4 regions of the Streptomyces sp. NPDC048664 genome follow, and region 1 is predicted to be linked to each of the others. Evidence: riboswitches for the same ligand, from Rfam matches in the RefSeq annotation. Region 1 holds a riboswitch; each other region holds the start of a gene.

The links. A riboswitch is a leader RNA that binds a small molecule or an ion and turns the genes downstream of it on or off. The one in region 1 is predicted to bind thiamine pyrophosphate.
Region 2: another riboswitch for thiamine pyrophosphate. It lies ahead of AB0C59_RS32785 (cytosine permease); the one in region 1 lies ahead of thiC (phosphomethylpyrimidine synthase ThiC).
Region 3: another riboswitch for thiamine pyrophosphate. It lies ahead of thiO (glycine oxidase ThiO); the one in region 1 lies ahead of thiC (phosphomethylpyrimidine synthase ThiC).
Region 4: another riboswitch for thiamine pyrophosphate. It lies ahead of AB0C59_RS21830 (thiamine ABC transporter substrate-binding protein); the one in region 1 lies ahead of thiC (phosphomethylpyrimidine synthase ThiC).

What each region holds. Positions count from the first base shown of each region.
Region 1 is NZ_JBEZHK010000035.1:8,511-13,489, forward strand. Features, by position in the region: gene AB0C59_RS29455 (helix-turn-helix domain-containing protein) at 1-153, shown strand, start outside; gene AB0C59_RS29460 (SsgA family sporulation/cell division regulator) at 253-690, shown strand; gene AB0C59_RS29465 (YibE/F family protein) at 796-2,220, opposite strand; TPP riboswitch at 2,292-2,448, shown strand; gene thiC (phosphomethylpyrimidine synthase ThiC) at 2,441-4,243, shown strand; gene AB0C59_RS29475 (hypothetical protein) at 4,349-4,979, opposite strand, start outside.
Region 2 is NZ_JBEZHK010000045.1:45,799-50,777, reverse strand. Features, by position in the region: gene AB0C59_RS32805 (DUF309 domain-containing protein) at 1-365, shown strand, start outside; gene cobF (precorrin-6A synthase (deacetylating)) at 425-1,195, shown strand; gene AB0C59_RS32795 (thiolase family protein) at 1,334-2,521, opposite strand; gene AB0C59_RS32790 (WhiB family transcriptional regulator) at 2,652-2,909, shown strand; TPP riboswitch at 2,954-3,047, shown strand; gene AB0C59_RS32785 (cytosine permease) at 3,039-4,457, shown strand; gene thiD (bifunctional hydroxymethylpyrimidine kinase/phosphomethylpyrimidine kinase) at 4,454-4,979, shown strand, end outside.
Region 3 is NZ_JBEZHK010000022.1:78,026-83,004, forward strand. Features, by position in the region: gene thiE (thiamine phosphate synthase) at 1-584, opposite strand, end outside; gene AB0C59_RS23255 (Rv2175c family DNA-binding protein) at 756-1,121, opposite strand; gene AB0C59_RS23260 (FAD-dependent oxidoreductase) at 1,228-2,496, opposite strand; TPP riboswitch at 2,655-2,767, shown strand; gene thiO (glycine oxidase ThiO) at 2,790-3,971, shown strand; gene thiS (sulfur carrier protein ThiS) at 3,968-4,168, shown strand; gene AB0C59_RS23275 (thiazole synthase) at 4,175-4,969, shown strand.
Region 4 is NZ_JBEZHK010000020.1:45,560-50,538, forward strand. Features, by position in the region: gene AB0C59_RS21825 (iron ABC transporter permease) at 1-760, opposite strand, end outside; gene AB0C59_RS21830 (thiamine ABC transporter substrate-binding protein) at 826-1,902, opposite strand; TPP riboswitch at 1,970-2,077, opposite strand; gene rlmN (23S rRNA (adenine(2503)-C(2))-methyltransferase RlmN) at 2,104-3,210, opposite strand; gene AB0C59_RS21840 (hypothetical protein) at 3,329-4,027, shown strand; gene AB0C59_RS21845 (phosphatidate cytidylyltransferase) at 3,937-4,979, opposite strand, start outside.

The DNA of each region.
Region 1 (4,979 bases):
GCGGCCGTGCCCATCACCGTCGGGGCGACGGCCGCCACGGTGGCCTTCTCGCTGCCGGCCCATCAGGCGGACCGGCTGATGCCCGCGGTCCGTCGGCTCCAGGCGGAGATCGGAAAGCTGCTAGGGACACTCACTCTCTCTATCAGCATCTGAAAACTCACTCCTTGTGATCTGCCATGCACGTTCAGCAAACTTCCAACAGGTGTCAGGGGATCAATCCTGGCCAGTCGACGGCTACTGACGGGGTAGGCGATGCGCGAGTCGGTGCAGGCAGAGGTCATGATGAGTTTTCTCGTGTCGGAGGAGCTCTCGTTCCGCATTCCGGTGGAGCTGCGCTACGAGACCTGTGATCCGTATGCCGTACGGCTGACTTTCCATCTGCCCGGCGACGCCCCCGTGACCTGGGCGTTCGGACGCGAGCTGCTGGTTGACGGGGTCGGCAGGCCCTGCGGCGAGGGCGATGTGCACATCGCGCCGGCCGAACCGGACACGTTCGGCGATGTGCTGATCCGGCTCCAGGTGGGCGCGGACCGGGCACTGTTCAAGTCCGGGGCGGTGCCGCTGGTGGCGTTCCTCGACCGTACGGACAAGCTGGTGCCGCTTGGGCAGGAGGGTTCCCTCGCCGACTTCGACACGCATCTGGACGAGGCCCTCGACCGGATCCTGGCGGAAGAGCAGAGCGCCGGGTGAAGCCCTGTGAGGCGCGGTGACGGGCTCCTGTACGGGAGCGACGCGGATCTGGTGCCGTAACGGTTCTTCGCTCGCTCTCGGAGCGGCGCGGGCGGCCTGTGGCGCTCAGCGCTTACGGCGTCGGCCCCGCCCCGTGCGGGCCGTCGGCAGGGGCACGGGGCCGGCAGGTCCGGGGCCGCTTCGGGGGGTGCCGGTGGTGCCGTCCGCGGCGGCGGTCCTCGCCGGGCGGTCGGCGGAGACCACCAGGGCCGCGAGCACGGTGGTGACCGGAACGGAGGCCACGAGCCCGATCGACCCCACGAGCGTGCGGACGATCTCCTCGGCCACCAGCTCGCTGGTGGCGACCGTGCTCACGCCGCTCTGCGCGATCGAGAAGAGAAGCAGCAGGGGCAGTGCGGCACCCGCGTACGCCAGGACGAGCGTGTTGACGACCGACGCGATGTGATCGCGGCCGATACGGATGCCCGCTCGGTACAGCTCGCGCCAGCCCAGGGACGGGTTGGCCTCGTGCAGCTCCCAGACCGCCGATGTCTGGGTCACGGTCACGTCGTCGAGCACGCCCAGCGAACCGATGATGACTCCCGCGAGCAGCAGGCCGCTCATGTCGATGTGCGGGAACAGGCCATGGATCAGCCCGGTGCTGTCGTCCGTGTTCCCGGTCAGTGCGGCCCAGTCGATGAACTCGGAGCCCAGCAGACCGATGAGGGAAAGGGAGACGAGGGTGCCCAGCACCGCGACCGAGGTGCGTGCCGAGAGCCCGTGGCACATGTAGAGGGCGATCAGCATGATGGCGCTCGATCCGACCACGGCCACGAGCAGCGGGTTCGATCCTTGGAGGATCGCCGGCAGGATGAAGAGGCTGAGGAGCAGAAAGCTCACGGCCAGGGCGACGAGCGCCATGACACCGCGCAGGCGCCCCACGATCACCACGGCGACGGCGAAGATCCCGGCGAGCAGTGCCATGGGGAACGTCCGGTTCACATCGGTGACCGAGTACTGCAGTTCCCGGGGCGCGGAGGGCTCGTACGCGGCCACCACCTTCTCGCCCTGCCTCAACTGCCGTGACTGGTCCGGCTGGACGATCTCCGTGAAGGTACGGCCCTTGTCCTTGCCGGTGTCGACCCTGACCGTCGCCTTCTTGCAGGTGCCACCCGCCTTCTGCGGTCCGGAGGTTCCGCCGCCGGTGGAGGTGTCCCCGATCGGGGTGCCGCCCCCCGAGGCGTTCACCGACGCGCAGTCCACCTCCACGACCCGGGTGACCGTCGCCTGTTGCGTCTGCCGGTCGAAACCGAGACCACTGCGCTGGTGCGACGGCACGCCTCCGGGCCACAGCACCACGAGACCGGCCACGACCGCCGCGGTGAACGGTATGAGGATCGCGGCGATGACCTTGCGCAGCTGCCGGGAGACAGGAGCGGCCGGGCCGTGAGCGTGACTGTGGGAGTGACCGTGCCCGTCGCCGACGCCGCGGCCATGGTGGCTGGACGGCTCGGAGGAGGGGGAGAAGGGCGGGGGCTGGGTCCTGGTCACCGACGCATCATCGCAAGAAGGCCCAAGGCCTACTGGTCAGCCTCCGTAAAGAGACGCTAGCGTGAGAGAACCTTTGCACACGCGGGAGCTCGGAGCACCGGGCTGAGAGGGCGCTGACCTCCGCATACGGCGATGTTTCACGTGGAACATCGCCGGCGGACACCGCTGCGTCGACCGCTGAACCTGTTACCGGGTAATGCCGGCGTAGGGAGTAGGTCTCATGACCAACAAGGATGCACGCACGCCTGCCCTCCACCAGGACGCACAGTCCCCGGTGGACGACGGGGCCATCGGCTGGCACAAGGCGTATGCCGGGGGCTCGCGCCCCGATCTGCGCGTGCCCATCCGCCGAGTGCACCTCACCAACGGGCAGTCGGTCACGCTGTACGACACCTCCGGCCCGTACACCGATCCGCTGGTCGCGACGGACGTCCGCCGAGGACTGGCGCCGCTGCGGGAGAACTGGATCATCGCCCGGGGCGACACCGAGGAGTACGCGGGACGTCCTGCCCGCCCCGAGGACGACGGACTCAAACACACCTCGCCGCGCGGTGGACTGCGCAATCTCGACGCGGTGTTCCCCGGGCGCCCGCGTCAGCCGCGCCGCGCTCGCACCGGGGCGCCCGTCACCCAGCTCGCGTATGCGCGGCGCGGTGAGATCACGCCAGAGATGGAGTTCGTGGCGGTCCGCGAGAACGTGGCGCCCGAGGTCGTGCGCGAGGAGATAGCGGCGGGCAGGGCGGTTCTGCCGGCCAACGTCAACCACCCGGAGATCGAGCCGATGATCATCGGCAAGCGGTTCCTGGTGAAGGTCAACGCCAACATCGGCAACTCCGCGGTGACCTCCTCCATCGAGGAGGAGGTCGAGAAGATGACCTGGGCCACCCGCTGGGGGGCCGACACGGTCATGGATCTGTCCACCGGCCGCAACATCCACACCACCCGGGAGTGGGTGCTGCGCAACTCCCCCGTGCCCATCGGCACGGTGCCGCTCTACCAGGCCCTGGAGAAGGTCGACGGGAAGGCCGAGGAACTGTCCTGGGAGATCTACAAGGACACGGTCATCGAGCAGGCCGAGCAGGGCGTCGACTACATGACGGTGCACGCCGGAGTGCGACTGCCGTTCGTGCCGCTCACCGCGGGCCGGAAGACCGGCATCGTGTCGCGAGGCGGCTCGATCATGGCGGCGTGGTGTCTGGCGCACCACGAGGAGTCGTTCCTGTACGAGAACTTCGAGGAGCTGTGCGAGATCCTGGCGGCCTACGACGTCACGTACTCGCTGGGCGACGGCCTGCGGCCGGGCTCGATCGCGGACGCCAACGACGAGGCGCAGTTCGCGGAGCTGCGCACCCTCGGAGAACTCAACCGGGTCGCGAAGCGCTTCGGCGTGCAGACCATGATCGAGGGTCCGGGCCATGTCCCGATGCACAAGATCAAGGAGAACATCGACCTTCAGCAGGAGATCTGCGACGAGGCGCCGTTCTACACCCTCGGGCCGCTGACGACGGACGTCGCGCCGGCGTACGACCACATCACCTCGGGCATCGGCGCCGCGATGATCGCCTGGTGGGGCACGGCCATGCTCTGCTACGTCACGCCCAAGGAGCATCTGGGCCTGCCCAACCGCGATGACGTCAAGACCGGGGTCATCACCTACAAGATCGCCGCTCACGCGGCCGACCTGGCCAAGGGGCACCCCGGCGCACAGGAGTGGGACGACGCCCTGTCCGACGCGCGCTTCGAGTTCCGCTGGGAGGACCAGTTCAACCTGGCCCTCGATCCGGACACGGCTCGTGCCTTCCACGACGAGACGCTTCCGGCGGAGCCCGCCAAGACCGCCCACTTCTGCTCGATGTGCGGGCCGAAGTTCTGCTCGATGAAGATCAGTCGGAGCATCGCCGAGAAGTACGGCCAGGGGGCGCCCGAACCGGAATACGACGAGGCCGCCCTCCAGGGGATGAAGGCCAAGTCCGAGGAGTTCGCGGAGCACGGCAACCGGGTCTACCTCCCCCTCGCCGACTGACTCCTCGCGCCGGCGGGCCGGTCAGGGGCGCCGCGCCGGGGACGGCAGGAACAGCCTTCCCGGGGCCGCGCCCCGCGCTCGCCCGAGGCCCCTTGACCGCCGCCTCTACTCCGGTCGGTGGTCGGGGCCTCCGAAATCCGGGCTGGTGAAGTCGGGGCTGGTGTAACTGGGGCGTGTGCTTGTGCCGGAGCCGCTCTCGGGGCTGGTGAACCCCGGGCGTCCGTAGCCGAGGTTCGGCATACGGTGGGGCGTCGTCCCCGGCGGCGTACGGCTCATCGCGGTCGTGCCCGGCTCGGCCAGTGCCTCCCGCAGGAACGGCAGGATGCCCCGTTCCAGAAGAGCCTTGTGCCAGGCCTCTCTGGCCAGGGCCGTCTCCGCCACCAGCGCCTCCCTGGCACTCGTGGCCTCGGCCGGGGTGCCGTTGCGCAGGGCGGTGATCAGGAGACCGGCCGCGGCGATCAGGATCGTGGCCGCGGTCACCGCGCCGAAGATCCATCCGGTGGTCAGCAGGGTCCGTGCGAACGCCTGGTCGGGATCGACGGCCCTGAGGGTGTATCCCACCAGCAGGAAGATCGCTGCCGCGGCACCGGCCAGGAAGGGCGCGAGCACCGCCGCGACGGCACCGGGCCCGGCGCTCGATGTGGCCTCCCCCACGGTGGCGGCGAGCCCCAGGGGGTCCATCTCCGGCTCCACGGCGTCGGCGGCGGCAGGGTCGCCGACGGTGCGGGTGTCGTGG
Region 2 (4,979 bases), on a different contig from region 1:
AGAGCGTCGCCGAGGCGCAGGAGCTCCTGGACGCCGGGAGGCCCTTTCACGCGCACGAGGTCTTCGAGGACGCGTGGAAGTCGGGGCCCGACGGGGAGCGGGGCCTGTGGCGCGGGCTCGCCCAGCTGGCGGTCGGCCTCACCCACGCGGCGCGCGGCAACGCGACCGGAGGTGCCCGGCTGCTGCGTCGCGGCGGCGTGGCGGTCCAGGAGTGGGCGGCCGCGTCGGGGCAGGAGCGGCCGTACGGGATGGCGGTGGCGGAGCTGGTGCGCTGGGCCGAGGAGTTGGCCGACCGGGTGGAGCGCGACGCGGCGCCGGTCGACGCGCGGCGGTGCGCTCCGCGGCTGCGTGGTGCCCGGCCGTAGAACGGCCGGGCGGTCAGGGGTGTGCGCGGGGTGCCGGTGCGGTACGGCAGACTCGGGGCGTGCGAACGATTCATGTCATCGGCATCGGTGCGGGCGACCCCGACCAGCTCACGCTTCAGGCGGTCAAGGCGCTCAGGGACACGGACGTGTTCTTCCTCCTCGACAAGGGCGAGGCGACGTCCGACCTGGTCGGGCTGCGTCACGACATCCTCGACGCGCATCTGCCGGAGGGCGGCTACCGCCTGGTCCGGGCGCGCGACCCGGCGCGCGACCGGGCCGCGGACGGTGCCGCGTACGCCCCCGCCGTCGGCGACTGGCGGTCCGCGCGCGCCGCGATCTACGAGCGGCTCATCCTCGAGGAGCTGGGCGAGGACGAGCGGGGGGCGTTCCTCGTGTGGGGCGACCCGGCGCTGTACGACAGCACCCTGGGAATCCTGGAGGAGATCCTGGAGCGGGGCGCGGTGACGTTCGCCTACGACGTCGTGCCGGGGATCAGCAGCGTTTCCGCGCTCGCGGCCCGGCATCGCACGGGGCTGAACCGGGTGGGCCGGCCCGTGCAGATCACCACGGGGCGCAGGCTGGCGGAGGGGTTTCCTGACGGTGTCGACGACGTGGTGGTGATGCTCGACGCGCATCAGGCGTTTCGGCGGTACGTGGATCAGGACGTGGACATCTACTGGGGGGCGTACATCGGTACGCCGGACGAGATCCTGGTGTCGGGGCCGCTCGGGGAGACGGCGGAGCGGATCGCGCGGGTGCGGGAGGAGGCGCGGGGGCGCAAGGGGTGGATCATGGATACGTACTTGCTGCGCAGGCGGGGCGGGGAATAGGTGCGGTGGTCCGTGCCGGTGCGTCGTGGGGTTTTGCGCAGTTCCCCCCACCCCTGAACACGTGGCCGACGTGCGGTGGTCCGTGCCGGTGCGTCGTGGGATTTTGCGCAGTTCCCCCCACCCCTGAACACGTAGGGTTCAGGGGTGGGATACCAGTACTGCGGTTCCCTGGCCGACTCCCACGCACATGGTGGCGAGGCCCTTCGTCGCGTTGCCGCGTCGCATCCGGTGCAGGAGTGTGGTCAGGATGCGGGCGCCCGAGCAGCCGAGGGGATGGCCCAGGGCGATGGCGCCGCCGGTCGGGTTGACCAGGTCCGGGTCGATGCCGAGGCGGTCGACGCAGGCGAGGGCCTGGGCGGCGAACGCCTCGTTGAACTCGGCCTCCTGGAGGTCCGCGACGCTCCAGCCCGCGCGGGCCAGGACCTTCTCCGTGGCGGGCACGGGGCCGATGCCCATGACGTCGGGATGGACGCCGGCGGAGGCGCCGGCGACATAGCGGCCGAGGGACTCGAGACCCAGCTCGTCCAGGACCTCCTCGCTGACGAGGAGCAGCCCGGCCGCGCCGTCGTTCATGGGTGAGGCGTTGCCGGCGGTGACCGTGCCGCCCTGGCGGAACACGGGCCGCAGGCGCGCGAGCTTCTCGTACGAGGTGTCCTCGCGTACGCACTCGTCCTCGGTGACGACGACGCCGTCCGGGCGGGTCACCGGCAGGAGTTCGGCGTCGAAGAAGCCGTTCTTGCGGGCCTCGGCCGCGCGCTGGTGGCTGCGCAGCGCGAAGTGGTCCTGGCGTTCGCGCGGGACGCCGTACCGCTCGGCGACCTCCTCGGCGGTCTCGCCCATGGACAGCAGTCCGTGGAGTTCCTTCATCTCCGGGTTGACCAGCCGCCAGCCGAGGCGGGTGTCGAAGGTCTCCATCCGGTGCGGCAGGGCCTCGTCCGGGCGGGGCAGGACGAAGGGGGCGCGGCTCATCGACTCGGAGCCGCCGGCGAGCACGATGTCCGCCTCACCGGCGGCGATGGTGCGCGCGGCCAGGGTGACCGCTTCCAGGCCGGAGGCGCACAGTCGGTTGACCGTGGCGCCCGGCACCGAGTCCGGCAGCCCGGCGAGGAGGGCGGCCATGCGGGCGACGTTGCGGTTGTCCTCACCGGCCTGGTTGGCCGCGCCCCAGTAGACGTCGTCGACGCGGGCCGGGTCGAGGGCGGGCGCGTCGGCCAGCAGGCCCCGGACGACGGTCGCCGCGAGGTCGTCGGGCCGCACCGTGGACAGGGCGCCACGCAGCTTGCCGATCGGGGTGCGGCGGGCGGCCGCGAAATGGACGGTACGCACGATCGGGCTCCTGGGCGCACTCGGCGACTGGTCAGTTGATTAGCACCGCTAGTTTTGGACTATAGACCGCGGTGCGACCGCAGGGAAGATCCCCGGTTTCACCGCAGGCGTCCGGGGGACCCGGGCGCGCATGGAGTGGTTGCGGTATGCGGCATGTGTGGATGAGGACCCTGAGCTGTTCTTCCCGGTGGGTTCCACCGGCCCCGCCGTCACGGAGGTCGCGGAGGCCAAGCGGGTCTGCCACCGGTGCCCGGTGATGGAGGAGTGCCTGACGTGGGCCCTGCGCAGCGGGCAGACGTCGGGTGTGTGGGGCGGCACCGACGAACGGGAGCGTACGAGGCTGCTCCGGTCCACCAGAAGCCTCGCCCAGGTGCGCCGGGCGCCGTAGGCCGCCTGTCGTCGCTCCTGGTGGCTCGGGTTAGTCTTGCCGCCGTACCGGACACGGGGTGCCCCCGCGAGGGCTGAGATCACACCCGTTGAACCTGAACCAGTTCGTACTGGCGGAGGGATGTCATCCATGCCACTGGCGCATGTTTCCGGCGGGCTGCCCGCCGACGGCCCGCGGGCCGTCTTCGACGGCCGGATGCCCTCGGCTCCCGGTGACCTCAGGGTCGAGGGCCACGGCATCGAGCCCGTCCCCGAGAGCAACCGCTACGGCGGCGCGGGACGGCTGTTCACCGTGTGGTTCGCGCCGAACCTGACCATGACCGGTGTGTTCACCGGCACCCTGGGCATCGTGTTCGGGCTGGACTTCACCACCGCGCTCGTCGCCGTGGTCCTGGGCACCGTGGTGGGCGCGGCGCCCCCCGCCTACCTCGGCACCTGGGGAAGCCGCACCGGCGCCGGTCAGCTGCCGCTCGCCCGGCTGGCGTTCGCTCGCGCGGTGGCGCTGCCGGGAGTGCTGCAGTGGCTGTCGTCGGTCGCCTGGGACGCGCTGATCGGGCTGTTCGGCGGGGACGCGCTGGCACGGCTGTGCGGCTGGCCGTTCTGGCTCGGGGTGCTGGTCATGATGCTGGGTCAGGGGGCGCTCGGGGTCCTGGGCTACGAGGCGATCCACCGGATGCAGATCGTCATGACCTTCGTGCTCGCCGCCGCCTTCGCGCTGATCGCGCTGCGGATGCCGGACAGCGCGCACCTGGCCGCCACGGGCAGCGCGCACGGCGCCGACCGGGCGGGCGCGTTCGTGCTGACCAGCACCGTCGCGCTCAGCCTCACCCTGTCCTGGGCGCCGTACGCCAGCGACTTCAGCCGCTATCTGCCCCGCGCCACCTCCCGTGCCCGGATGTTCTGGTGCACGCTGCTCGGCCTCGTCGTGTCCTTCCTCGCCGTCCAGGTCCTCGGCCTGTGGGGCGCCTCCGTGCTCACCGACCAGACGGCGGCGGGCGTCGACCGGCTGCTGGGCGGCGGCGTCCCGGGCGCGCTCGGGTTGCTGGCCGTGGCGCTGGCCGCGCTGTGCAGCAACGCCATGAACGACTACAGCGGCTCCCTGGCCCTGCAGACCGTCGGTGTGCGCGTGCCGCGTCCCGCCGCCGCGGCCCTGGCCGCCGTGCTGGGCTTCCCGCTGGTGCTGTGGATGCACGCGGCCGACACCACCGCCCGCTTCCAGAACGTGCTGCTGTTCGTCGGCTACTGGATCCCCGGGTTCGTGGCGATCGTGGTCGTGGACTGGCTGGTGCGGCGGGGCGCGGTGACGGATCTCGCCGCGGCGACGGCCCGCCCGCGCTCGCCCTGGCCGCCGCTGGTCGCGTTCGTGGGCGCCTTCGCCGCGGCCGTGCCGTTCATGGACACCGGTCTGTACGTCGGTCCGGTCGCGCACGCGCTGCACGGCGCCGACGTCTCCCCCTACGTGGCGTTCCTGGTGGCCCTCGCCGTGTACGCCCCGCTGCGCGTCCGCGAGGACGGGCGCGTGTTGAGCGCCGAGGAGGGGGCCGCATGAGCGCGCCGCCCCGCGTCCTGACGATCGCCGGGTCGGACTCCGGCGGCGGCGCCGGCATCCAGGCCGACCTGAAGACCATGCTGGCGCTCGGCGCCCACGGGATGAGCGTGGTCACCGCCGTGACCGCGCAGAACTCCGTCGGGGTGCAGGGCGCCTGGGAGCTGCCCGTCGAGGCGGTGCGCGCGCAGTACCGCAGTGTGGTGGACGACATCGGCGTGCAGGCCGTGAAGACCGGGATGCTGGCCTCGCCCGCGCTGGTCACCACGGTCGCCGAGCTGCTCGCGGACGCCCGGGTCCCGGTGGTGGTGGACCCGGTGAGCGTGTCCAAGCACGGGGACCGGCTGCTGGCCGACGACGCGCTGGACGCCGTCCGCACCCGGCTGCTGCCCCGTGCCACGGTCACGACGCCGAACCTGGACGAGGTGGCGGAGCTGACCGGCGTCGTGGTGCGCGACGAGGCGGGCATGCGCCGGGCCGCCGAGCGGCTGCTGTCGTACGGCCCCGCGTGGGCGCTGGTGAAGG
Region 3 (4,979 bases), on a different contig from region 1:
GCCCGCACGACGACCACCCGCCGCGCTCCGGCGTCGAGGACCTCGTCCAGGTTGGCGAGGTCGATGCCGCCGATCGCGAACCAGGGGCGCTCGCCGGCGAGGGCGGCGGTGTGGCGGACCAGGTCGAGGCCGGGGGCCGGGCGGCCGGGCTTGGTGGGGGTGGGCCAGCAGGGGCCGGTGCAGAAGTAGTCCACGCCGTCCTGGACGGCCGCGGCCTCGGCCTCGGCCGCGGAGTGGGTGGAGCGGCCTATGAGGACGTCGTCGCCGAGGACGGCGCGCGCCGCGGGCACGGGGAGGTCGCCCTGGCCGAGGTGGAGGACGTCGGAGCCGGCGGCGTGGGCGACGTCCGCGCGGTCGTTGACCGCGAGCAGCTTGCCGTGGTGGGCGCAGGCGTCGGCGAGGACCTGGAGGTGCGCCAGCTCCTCGGCCGCCTCCAGGCCCTTGTCGCGCAGCTGCACGATGTCGACTCCGCCGGCGAGGACCGCGTCGAGGAAGTCGGCGAGGTCGCCCTGCCGGGTGCGGGCGTCCGTGCACAGATAGACGCGGGCGTCGGCGAGCCGGGCGGTGCGGGCGGTGTCGGGCACGGTGGGTTCCCTCGGGGGGTCGGTGGCGTACGGGCCGCGGGGTGCGGCCGTGGCGGCCGTGTGCGACCACGGCGGCGGCCCGTACGCCGGACTGTCGTTCTCTCGCTCTGTCGCTCTGTCGAGCGGACCCGGCCCGGTCGGGCCGGGTCGGATCACCTCGGGTCGGATCGGTCAGACGGCGAGCGCCTGCGCGCGGCGCTTCACCTCCGTGCCGCGATTCTCAGCGAGAGCCTGCGCGGGGGTGCCGGGCAGGCTCGGGTCGGGGGTGAAGAGCCACTCGATCATCTCTTCGTCCGTGAAGCCGTCGTCCCGCAGGAGCGTCAGGGTGCCGGACAGGCCCTTGACGACCTTGTCCCCGTCGACGAAGGCGGCGGGGACGTGCAGCGCGCGGTTCTCACCTCGGCGTACGGCGATGAGCTGGCCGTCCTTGACCAGCTGCCGCACACGCGTCACCTCGACGCCGAACGCTTCGGCGATGTCGGGGAGGGTGAGCCAGGCGGGGACGAGAGCATCGATCTTTACGTCAATCTCGGTCACAGGATCAAGCCTGCCATCTGGGACCGACAGTCGGAAGCGGGGCACCTGCTCAGGGGGCCCGGTTGCCCCCGCCGGGGGACGCCGTGTCACCCGTCCTCACCCAGGGTCACGAAGGGGAGGTCGCCACGGCGGACTTCAGCGGGCGTGAGGCGTCCGCCAGCAGCTCCCGGTCCATGGGGGTGCCCGCCTCGATCAGCCGGCGGCCCTGGGCCAGGTCGCGGGGGCGCCCCACCGCGAGCAGGGCCACCAGGCGGCCCGCCCGCAGCCAGCACACCGACCAGGCCGCGCTGTCCGGGTCCCCGCGCCACACCGTCGCGTCGGCGGCGGCGTGGTGCCCCACGTACTGGACGAACCGGCCGAACTGCTCCGACCAGAAGTACGGCACCGGGTCGTACGCCACCAGGGCCTCGCCGGCGATGTTCGCGGCCACCGTGCGCGGGCCCTGCAGGGCGTTGTCCCAGTGGTGGACGAGCAGCCGCGCCTCGTAGCGTCCCGACGGGAAGGACGCGCAGTCACCGACCGCGTACACGTCGGGGGCGCTGGTGCGCAGGTGCTCGTCGGCCAGCACCTCGCCGTGGTCGCCGAGCTCGATGCCCGAACCGGCCAGCCAGGCGGTGGCGGGGCGGGCCCCGATGCCCACGACGATCGCGCCCGCCGGGACCCGGGTGCCGTCGTCGAGCACCACCGCGCCGGGCTCGACACGCTCCACGCGCGCGTTCACCCGCAGCTCGGCGCCGCTCTCGGCGTACCAGCCGGTCATGGGCGCGGCCACCTCCTCGGGCAGCGCGCCCGCCAGCGGCCGGTCCGCGGCCTCCACGACGGTCACCGCGCAGCCCGCCTCGCGCGCGGCGGTGGCGAACTCGGCGCCGATCCAACCGGCGCCCACGACGACGATGTCGTGCTGCTCGGCGAGGATCGGCCGCAGCCGCTCCGCGTCGTCCAGGGTGCGCAGCAGGTGCACACCGGGCACGCCCTCGGTGTCCGGGAGCCGGATCGGCTCGGCGCCCGTCGCCAGGACCAGGGCGTCGTAGGGCACGGGCCCGTTCTCGGTGTCCAGCTCGTGGTCGGCCAGGCGCACCCCGAGGACCTCGCAGCCGAGCCTCAGTTCGATGTCGAGGGACTCGAAGTCGACGTCGAAGGCGGATCCCTCGGCCTTGCCGAGCAGCACGGCCTTGGACAGGGGCGGCCTGTCGTAGGGCTGGTGCGGCTCCGCGCCGATCAGCGTCACCCCGCCTCTGAAGCCCTGCTCCCGCAGGGCGACGGCGGTCTGCACCCCCGCCATGCCCGCGCCCGCGATGACGACCCGCCGCGCCCTGTCGCCGCCCGCCGCACCGTCCTGTGCCGCCTCGCCCCGGTCCCGCGTCTGCTCGCTCACCTGATCACCATAGACAACTGACGAAGAGTCAGTCAGGGGGCGTGCTGCGTGACCTGTTGCACAACGCCCCGCCCGCCGCGCGTCCGCGGCCCGCGGACGGCGTGACGCCGGTGGAGGCTCCCTTACCGGCGTCAGGGGCACGGATTAGGGTGGGGACCTAGAGCACTCGCGGGAGCCCGGGGCGTACCGGGCTGAGAGGGAGGCTGGCGGCCTCCGACCGTACGAACCTGATCCGGGTCATGCCGGCGAAGGGAGGGGGCTGGACGCCCATGTCAGCCATGTCAGCCGCACAGATGTCCGCAACCCGTACCCCGGACGTCCTCGTCGTCGGGGGCGGGATCATCGGGCTCGTCACCGCCTGGCGGGCGGCCCTGCGCGGGCTCGCCACCATCGTGGTGGACCCGGAGCCGGGCGGCGGGGCGGCCCGGGTGGCCGCCGGGATGCTCGCCGCCGTCACCGAACTGCACTACGGCGAGCAGACCCTGCTCGGCCTCAACCTGGAGTCCGCGCGCCGCTACCCGGACTTCGCCGCCGAGCTGACCGAGGCCACCGGCCAGGACCTCGGCTACCGCCGGTGCGGCACGCTGGCCGTCGCCCTGGACACCGACGACCGCGCCCATCTGCGGGAGCTGCACGCGCTCCAGCAGCGCTCGGGCCTGGAGTCCCAGTGGCTGACCGGGCGGGAGTGCCGCCGTCTGGAGCCGATGCTCGCGCCGGGTGTACGCGGCGGGCTGCGGGTCGACGGCGACCACCAGATCGATCCGCGCCGGCTGGCCTCGGCCCTGGTCACGGCGTGCGAGCGGGCCGGCGTCGTCCTCCACCGCGCCTGGGCCGAGCGGCTCGAGGTGCGCGGTGGCCGGGCCACCGGGGTGCGCACCGCCGACGGCACCGTCCTCGCGGCCGGTCAGGTCGTGCTGGCGGGAGGCAGCCACAGCGGGCGGCTCGCGGGCGTCCCCGACGAGATCGTGCCGCCCGTGCGCCCGGTGAAGGGGCAGGTGCTGCGGCTGACGGTGCCACGGGCGTACGCGCCGTTCCTGAGCCGCACGGTGCGCGCCGTCGTCCGGGGCAGCCAGGTCTATCTGGTGCCGCGCGAGAACGGTGAGCTGGTCGTCGGGGCCACCACCGAGGAGATGGGCTGGGACACGACGGTCACCGCGGGCGGCGTCTACGAGCTGCTGCGGGACGCGCACGAGCTGGTCCCGGGCCTCACCGAGCTGCCGCTGACCGAGACCCGCGCCGGGCTGCGCCCCGGCTCCCCCGACAACGCCCCGCTGCTCGGCCCCACCGGCCTGGACGGCCTGCTGGTGGCCACCGGGCACCACCGCAACGGCGTACTGCTCACCCCGGTCACCGGCGACGTCATGGCGCACGTCCTGACCACCGGGGAACTTCCCGGGCACGCGCTCCCCTTCACCCCGCGGCGGTTCTGTGCCGCCGCGCCACCGCACACCACGCTCACGGAGCAGCCCGCATGAACATCTCGGTCAACGGCGAGCCCCGCCAGGTGGCTCCCGGCATCGCGCTCGGCACCGTCGTCGCGACCCTCACCGCGGCCCACTCCGGTGTGGCCGCCGCCCTCAACGAGACCGTCGTCCCCCGCGGGCAGTGGCCCTCGACCGCCCTCCGCGAGGGCGACCGGGTCGAGGTCCTCACCGCCGTCCAGGGAGGCTGAGCCACCATGGCCGACGACCCCCTCGTCCTCGCCGGCACGACCTTCTCGTCCCGGCTGATCATGGGCACCGGCGGCGCCCCCAGCCTCGACGTGCTGGAGCGGGCCCTGGTGGCGTCCGGCACCGAGCTGACCACGGTCGCGATGCGGCGCGTGGACGCCACGGTGCACGGCTCGGTCCTGTCCGTGCTGGACAGGCTGGGCATCAGGGTGCTGCCCAACACGGCGGGCTGCTTCACCGCCGGCGAGGCCGTGCTCACCGCCCGCCTCGCGCGCGAGGCGCTCGGCACGGACCTCGTCAAGCTGGAGGTCATCGCGGACGAGCGGACCCTGCTGCCCGACCCGATCGAGGTGCTGGAGGCGGCCGAGACACTGGTGGACGACGGGTTCACCGTGCTGCCGTACACCAACGACGACCCGGTCCTCGCCCGGAAGCTGGAGGACGTCGGCTGCGCGGCGATCATGCCGCTCGGTTCCCCGATCGGCTCCGGGCTCGGCATCCGCAATCCGCACAACTTCCAGTTGATCGTGGAGCACGCGCGCGTGCCGGTCATCCTGGACGCGGGCGCGGGCACGGCGTCGGACGCGGCCCTGGCGATGGAGCTGGGCTGCGCCGGTGTGATGCTCGCCTCGGCGGTGACCCGGGCGCAGGAGCCGGTGCTCATGGCGGAGGCGATGCGGCACGCGGTGGAGGCGGGACGGCTCGCCCGGCGGGCCGGGCGCATCCCGCGCCGGCACTTCGCCGAGGCCTCGTCGCCGACCGAGGGCATCGCCCGGCTGGACCCGGAACGGCCCGCCTTCTGAGGCCGCCGGA
Region 4 (4,979 bases), on a different contig from region 1:
CCCGGCGGCGCACGGTCCAGGCGTGCACCGCGAGGATCGCGCCCACCGCGGCGAACTGGACGAGGGTCAGCACGGCGGCCGTGGACAGGTCGAAGATCTCGGAGGTCTGGCGGTAGATCTCGACCTCCAGCGTGGAGAAGGCGGGACCGCCGAGGATCTGCACCACGCCGAACGAGGTGAAGGTGAACAGGAACACCATCAGCGCCGCGGCGGCCAGGGACGGGCCCAGCGCGGGCAGCGTCACCTTCCGCCAGGCCGCGAGACGGGAGGCGCCCAGGACGCGGGCCGCGTCCTCCTGGCGGGGGTCGAGCTGCGCCCACAGCCCGCCGACGGTGCGGACGACGACGGCGTAGTTGAAGAAGACATGGGCGAGCAGGATGGCCCACACGGTCGTGTCCAGTCGTACGCCCCACAGGTCGTCCAGGAGCCCGCCCCGGCCGACGAGCGCCAGGAAGGCGGTGCCGACGACGACCGTGGGCAGCACGAACGGAACGGTGACGGCCGCGCGCAGCACCTCCTTGCCCGGGAAGTCCAGCCGCGCGAAGACGTAGGCGCCGGGCAGCGCGACCAGCAGGGTGAGCGCGGTGGAGGCGAGGGCCTGCCAGAGCGTGAACCACAGCACGTGCCGGATGTCGGACCCCGCGAGCACGTCGGCGACACGGCCGAACCGCCACACCCCGTCGACGTGGAGACCGCGCGAGACGATCGCGGCGACGGGGTAGGCGAAGAAGGCCGCGAAGAACGCGACGGGCAGGGCCATCAGGCCGAGCCGCGCCGCGCTCCCCCGGCGCTTGGAGCGCGCCTCGGACACCGCCGCCTTCCCTTCTACTTCAGGACGAGCGAGGTCCACGACCTGACCCAGGGGTCGCGGTGGGCTGCGATCCTGGCCGGGGCCATGGTCTCGGGGCGGGTGGCCGGGGGACCGTACTCGGTGAACTCGGGCGGCACCGTGGCGCCCTTGACCACCGGGTAGACGTACATGTTGAGCGGCATGTCCTCCTGGAACCGCCTGGTCAGCAGGAAGTCCAGGAACGCCTTCGCCCCCTTGGGGTTGTGCGCGCCGGAGAGCAGGCCCGCGAACTCGACCTGCCGGAAGCAGGTGCCCTGCGCGACGCCGGTCGGGGCGGACTTCGGTCGCGGCTTGGCGTAGACGACCTCGGCGGGCGGCGAGGAGGCGTACGACACGACGAGCGGCCGGTCGCCGCCCGCCTTCCGTCCCCCGGCCGAGCCGGAGAACTCCTGGTCGTAGGCCTGCTCCCAGCCGTCGACCACCTTGACCCCGTTGGCCTTGAGCTTGGTCCAGTACTGCTGCCAGCCCGTGTCGCCGTACCGCGCGGCGGTGCCGAGCAGGAAGCCGAGGCCGGGCGAGGAGGTGGCGGCGTTCTCGGTGACGAGGAGGTTCCTGTACGCGGGCTTGGTCAGGTCGTCGAAGGAGGCGGGCGGGGCGAGCTTGTGGTCGGCGAAGTACTTCTTGTCGTAGTTGACGCAGATGTCGCCGTGGTCGACCGGGGTCACGCGGTGCTTGTCCCCGTCGAGCCGGAAGGAGGCGTCGACCTGGCCGAGCCCCTTGGCCTCGTACGGCTGGAACAGCCCGTTGTCGAGGGCCCGGGAGAGCAGGGTGTTGTCGACGCCGAAGAAGACGTCGCCCTGCGGGTTGTCCTTGGTGAGGATCGCCTTGTTGACGGCCTGGCCCGCGTCGCCGTCCTCCAGCACCTTGACCTTGTAGCCGGACTGCTTCTCGAACGCCGCGAGGACGTTCTTGGAGACGCTCCAGCTGTCGTGGCTGACGAGGGTCACGGTCCTGGAGTCGGCCGCCGACGGGCCGCCGGACGACGTGCCGCACGCGGACAGCGCGAGCAGGCCGAGCCCGGTGGCGACGGCCACGAACGTCTTGTTGTGCACTGGATTCCTCCTGGGGGTCCAGGAAGAGACGCGGCCCTGCCCGGGATGCCCGGGCAGGGCGCAACAGCTTGAGTGATGACCGAACTTCCTACCCAGAATGACCTGGGCGAGGTTCAGAGGGTCTGCGGCCCGTCTGCCGCACTCTCAGCGCTGTGGCGCTCCCCTGTCGGAATATGAAGATGTGATAGGACGGGAGTCAGATTACCGCTCGGTGGCCGCGAGCTGACCGCAGGCACCGTCGATCTCCTGGCCACGGGTGTCCCGGATCGTCACCGGCACACCATGGGCGGCGATCGCCTCCACGAACGCCTTCTCGTCCTCGGGCCGCGAGGCGGTCCACTTTGAGCCGGGCGTCGGGTTCAGCGGGATCAGGTTCACATGGACGGGCTTGCCCCGCAGCAGCCGGCCGAGCCGGTCGCCGCGCCAGGCCTGGTCGTTGATGTCGCGGATCAGGGCGTACTCGATGGACAGCCGCCGCCCGGACCTCTCGACGTACTCGAACCCGGCGTCCAGGACCTCGCGCACCTTCCAGCGGGTGTTCACGGGGACCAGGGTGTCGCGCAGCTCGTCGTCCGGCGCGTGCAGCGAGACGGCGAGTCGGCACTTGAAGCCCTCGTCGGCGAAGCGGTGGATGGCCGGGACCAGTCCGACGGTCGAGACGGTGATACCGCGCTGGGACAGCCCGAGCCCGTCCGGCGCCGGGTCGGTGAGGGCACGGATCGCGCCGACGACCCGGTTGTAGTTGGCGAGCGGCTCGCCCATGCCCATGAAGACGATGTTCGACAGCCGGGCCGGACCGCCGGGGATCTCGCCGTCGCGCAGCGCCCGCATGCCGTCCACGATCTGGTGCACGATCTCGGCGGTGGACAGGTTGCGGTCGAGTCCCGCCTGGCCGGTGGCGCAGAAGGGGCAGTTCATGCCGCAGCCCGCCTGGGAGCTGATGCACATGGTGACCCGATCGGGATAGCGCATCAGGACGGACTCTACGAGGGTCCCGTCGAACAGCCGCCACAGCGTCTTGCGGGTCGTGTCCTGGTCGGTCGACAGATGCCGCACGACCGTCATCAGCTCGGGGAGCAGCGCCTCCTGAAGCGCGCCCCGGGAGCCGGCGGGGATGTCGGTCCACTCCGCCGGGTCGTGCGCGTACCGGGCGAAGTAGTGCTGCGAGAGCTGCTTGGCACGGAACGGCTTCTCGCCGACCGCGGCCACCGCTTCCCTGCGCTCGGCGGGCGTGAGGTCGGCGAGATGCCGCGGCGGCTTCTTGGCTCCGCGCGGCGCGACGAATGTGAGTTCTCCGGGCTTAGGCATGGCGCTACCAGTGTCGCAGATCCAATCGGGTGGCTTCGCTGGCCGGATGCGCGGCCTCGTTCGGGTGAATCCGCGGCTGGGCGCCCGCGGGGGCCGGGCATGGTCTATTTTCGAACACATGAGCGAATGGCGTGATGCGGAAGTGGTGTCACTCCCGGTCCCGGAGGGGCTGCTCCATGAGCCGGAGACGGAGTTCGACCGCACCGGCCTGTGGCTCACCCTCGGCCGCGACGGACGGCGGCAGCGCACGCCCGTCCTGCAGTACCGGGCCCTTCCGGACGGACGCCGGGCCGTCCTGGCCATCGTGGACCGCCCCGTGCCCTCGGTCCGGACGGCTTGGGTCGTCTGGGATGCGGATCATATGTCGCTCGAGTACACCGCGGAGGCGGTTCTCGCGACGGCGGAGGCACGGCCCCGCGCGGGCGACGCGCGCAGGGTGCGTGCGGGCGGGATGCCCGACCCCGTCACCGGCCACACGCCGTACTGGCCGCCCCGCCCCATCGAGGTCCGGGTCGGCGGTCTGTGGCGTCCGGGCGGGCTGCGCTGCCTGTTCCACGGGCCGGACGGCCCGGCGGTGGCACAGGTCTCGACGTCCCTGTACGAACCGGACTGGGGTGCTTGGGTCGCGTACCGGCGGATGTACCACTGGGACCCGGAAACGCTCAGGCCCGCTGCCACCGGTCGACCGGTGGGAGCGGGCCTGAGGCGGACGCGTGAAGAAGGCCGTCAGCCGGCGCCGACGAAGATCACGAGCAGCAGCCACACCACGGGCGCCGTGGGCAGCAGCGAGTCGAGACGGTCCATGATGCCCCCGTGACCCGGCAGCAGCGTGCCCATGTCCTTGATGCCGAGGTCCCGCTTGATCATGGATTCGCCGAGGTCGCCGAGCGTGGCGCTGGCCGCGACCGCGAGGCCCAGCAGCAGGCCCTGCCACCAGGAGCCGCCGTCGATCAGGAACTGCATGCACAGCGCGCCCGCCACCATGGCGAAGCTGACCGCGCCGAAGAGCCCCTCACGCGTCTTGCCGGGGCTGATGCGCGGGGCCAGCTTGTGCCGGCCGAAGCGCCAGCCGACCGCGTAGGCACCCGTGTCGCTGACGACCGTCAGCAGCAGGAACGTCAGCACGCGCTGCGGGCCGTCGTCGGCCGTCAGCATCAGCGAGACGAACGTGGCCAGGAACGGGACGTAGAAGGCCGCGAACACGCCCGCCGTGACGTCCTTGAGGTAGCCCTCCGGCGGCTCCGTCATACGCCAGACCAGGACGGCGAGCGCGGTGAGCGCCATCGCGACCCAGGCGCCCTCGGGACCCCGCACATAGCCGGCGACGACCATCGCCGCACCGCCGACCGCCAGCGGGACCAGGGGCGCCTTGATGTCCTTGCGCTCCTCCAGCCGCTTCGTCAGCTCCCACAGGCCGACGACCACGGCGACCGCGACCACCCCGACGAACACGGCCTTGACGATGAACAGCGACGCGACGATCACGACACCGAGCCCGATGCCGACGCCTATGGCCGCACCCAGGTCGCGCCCGGCGCTCTTCTTCTGCGGCGCGGGCGCCGGCTGCGGGGCGTCGGGCATGGGCTCCGGATTCTGCTGCGCCGCCCAGGGGGACGGCGCCTGCGGCGTATGGTCGCGGAACAGGGGGCCGCTCACGTGAGCGGCCCCCGGGTCGTCATCCTGGTCCCCGCCCTGTGCGGGCACGTCGGGCACGATGGGCATGGGGCGAGTCTGCTGGGCGTCATGCGCATCGTACGCGGGACCCGCCG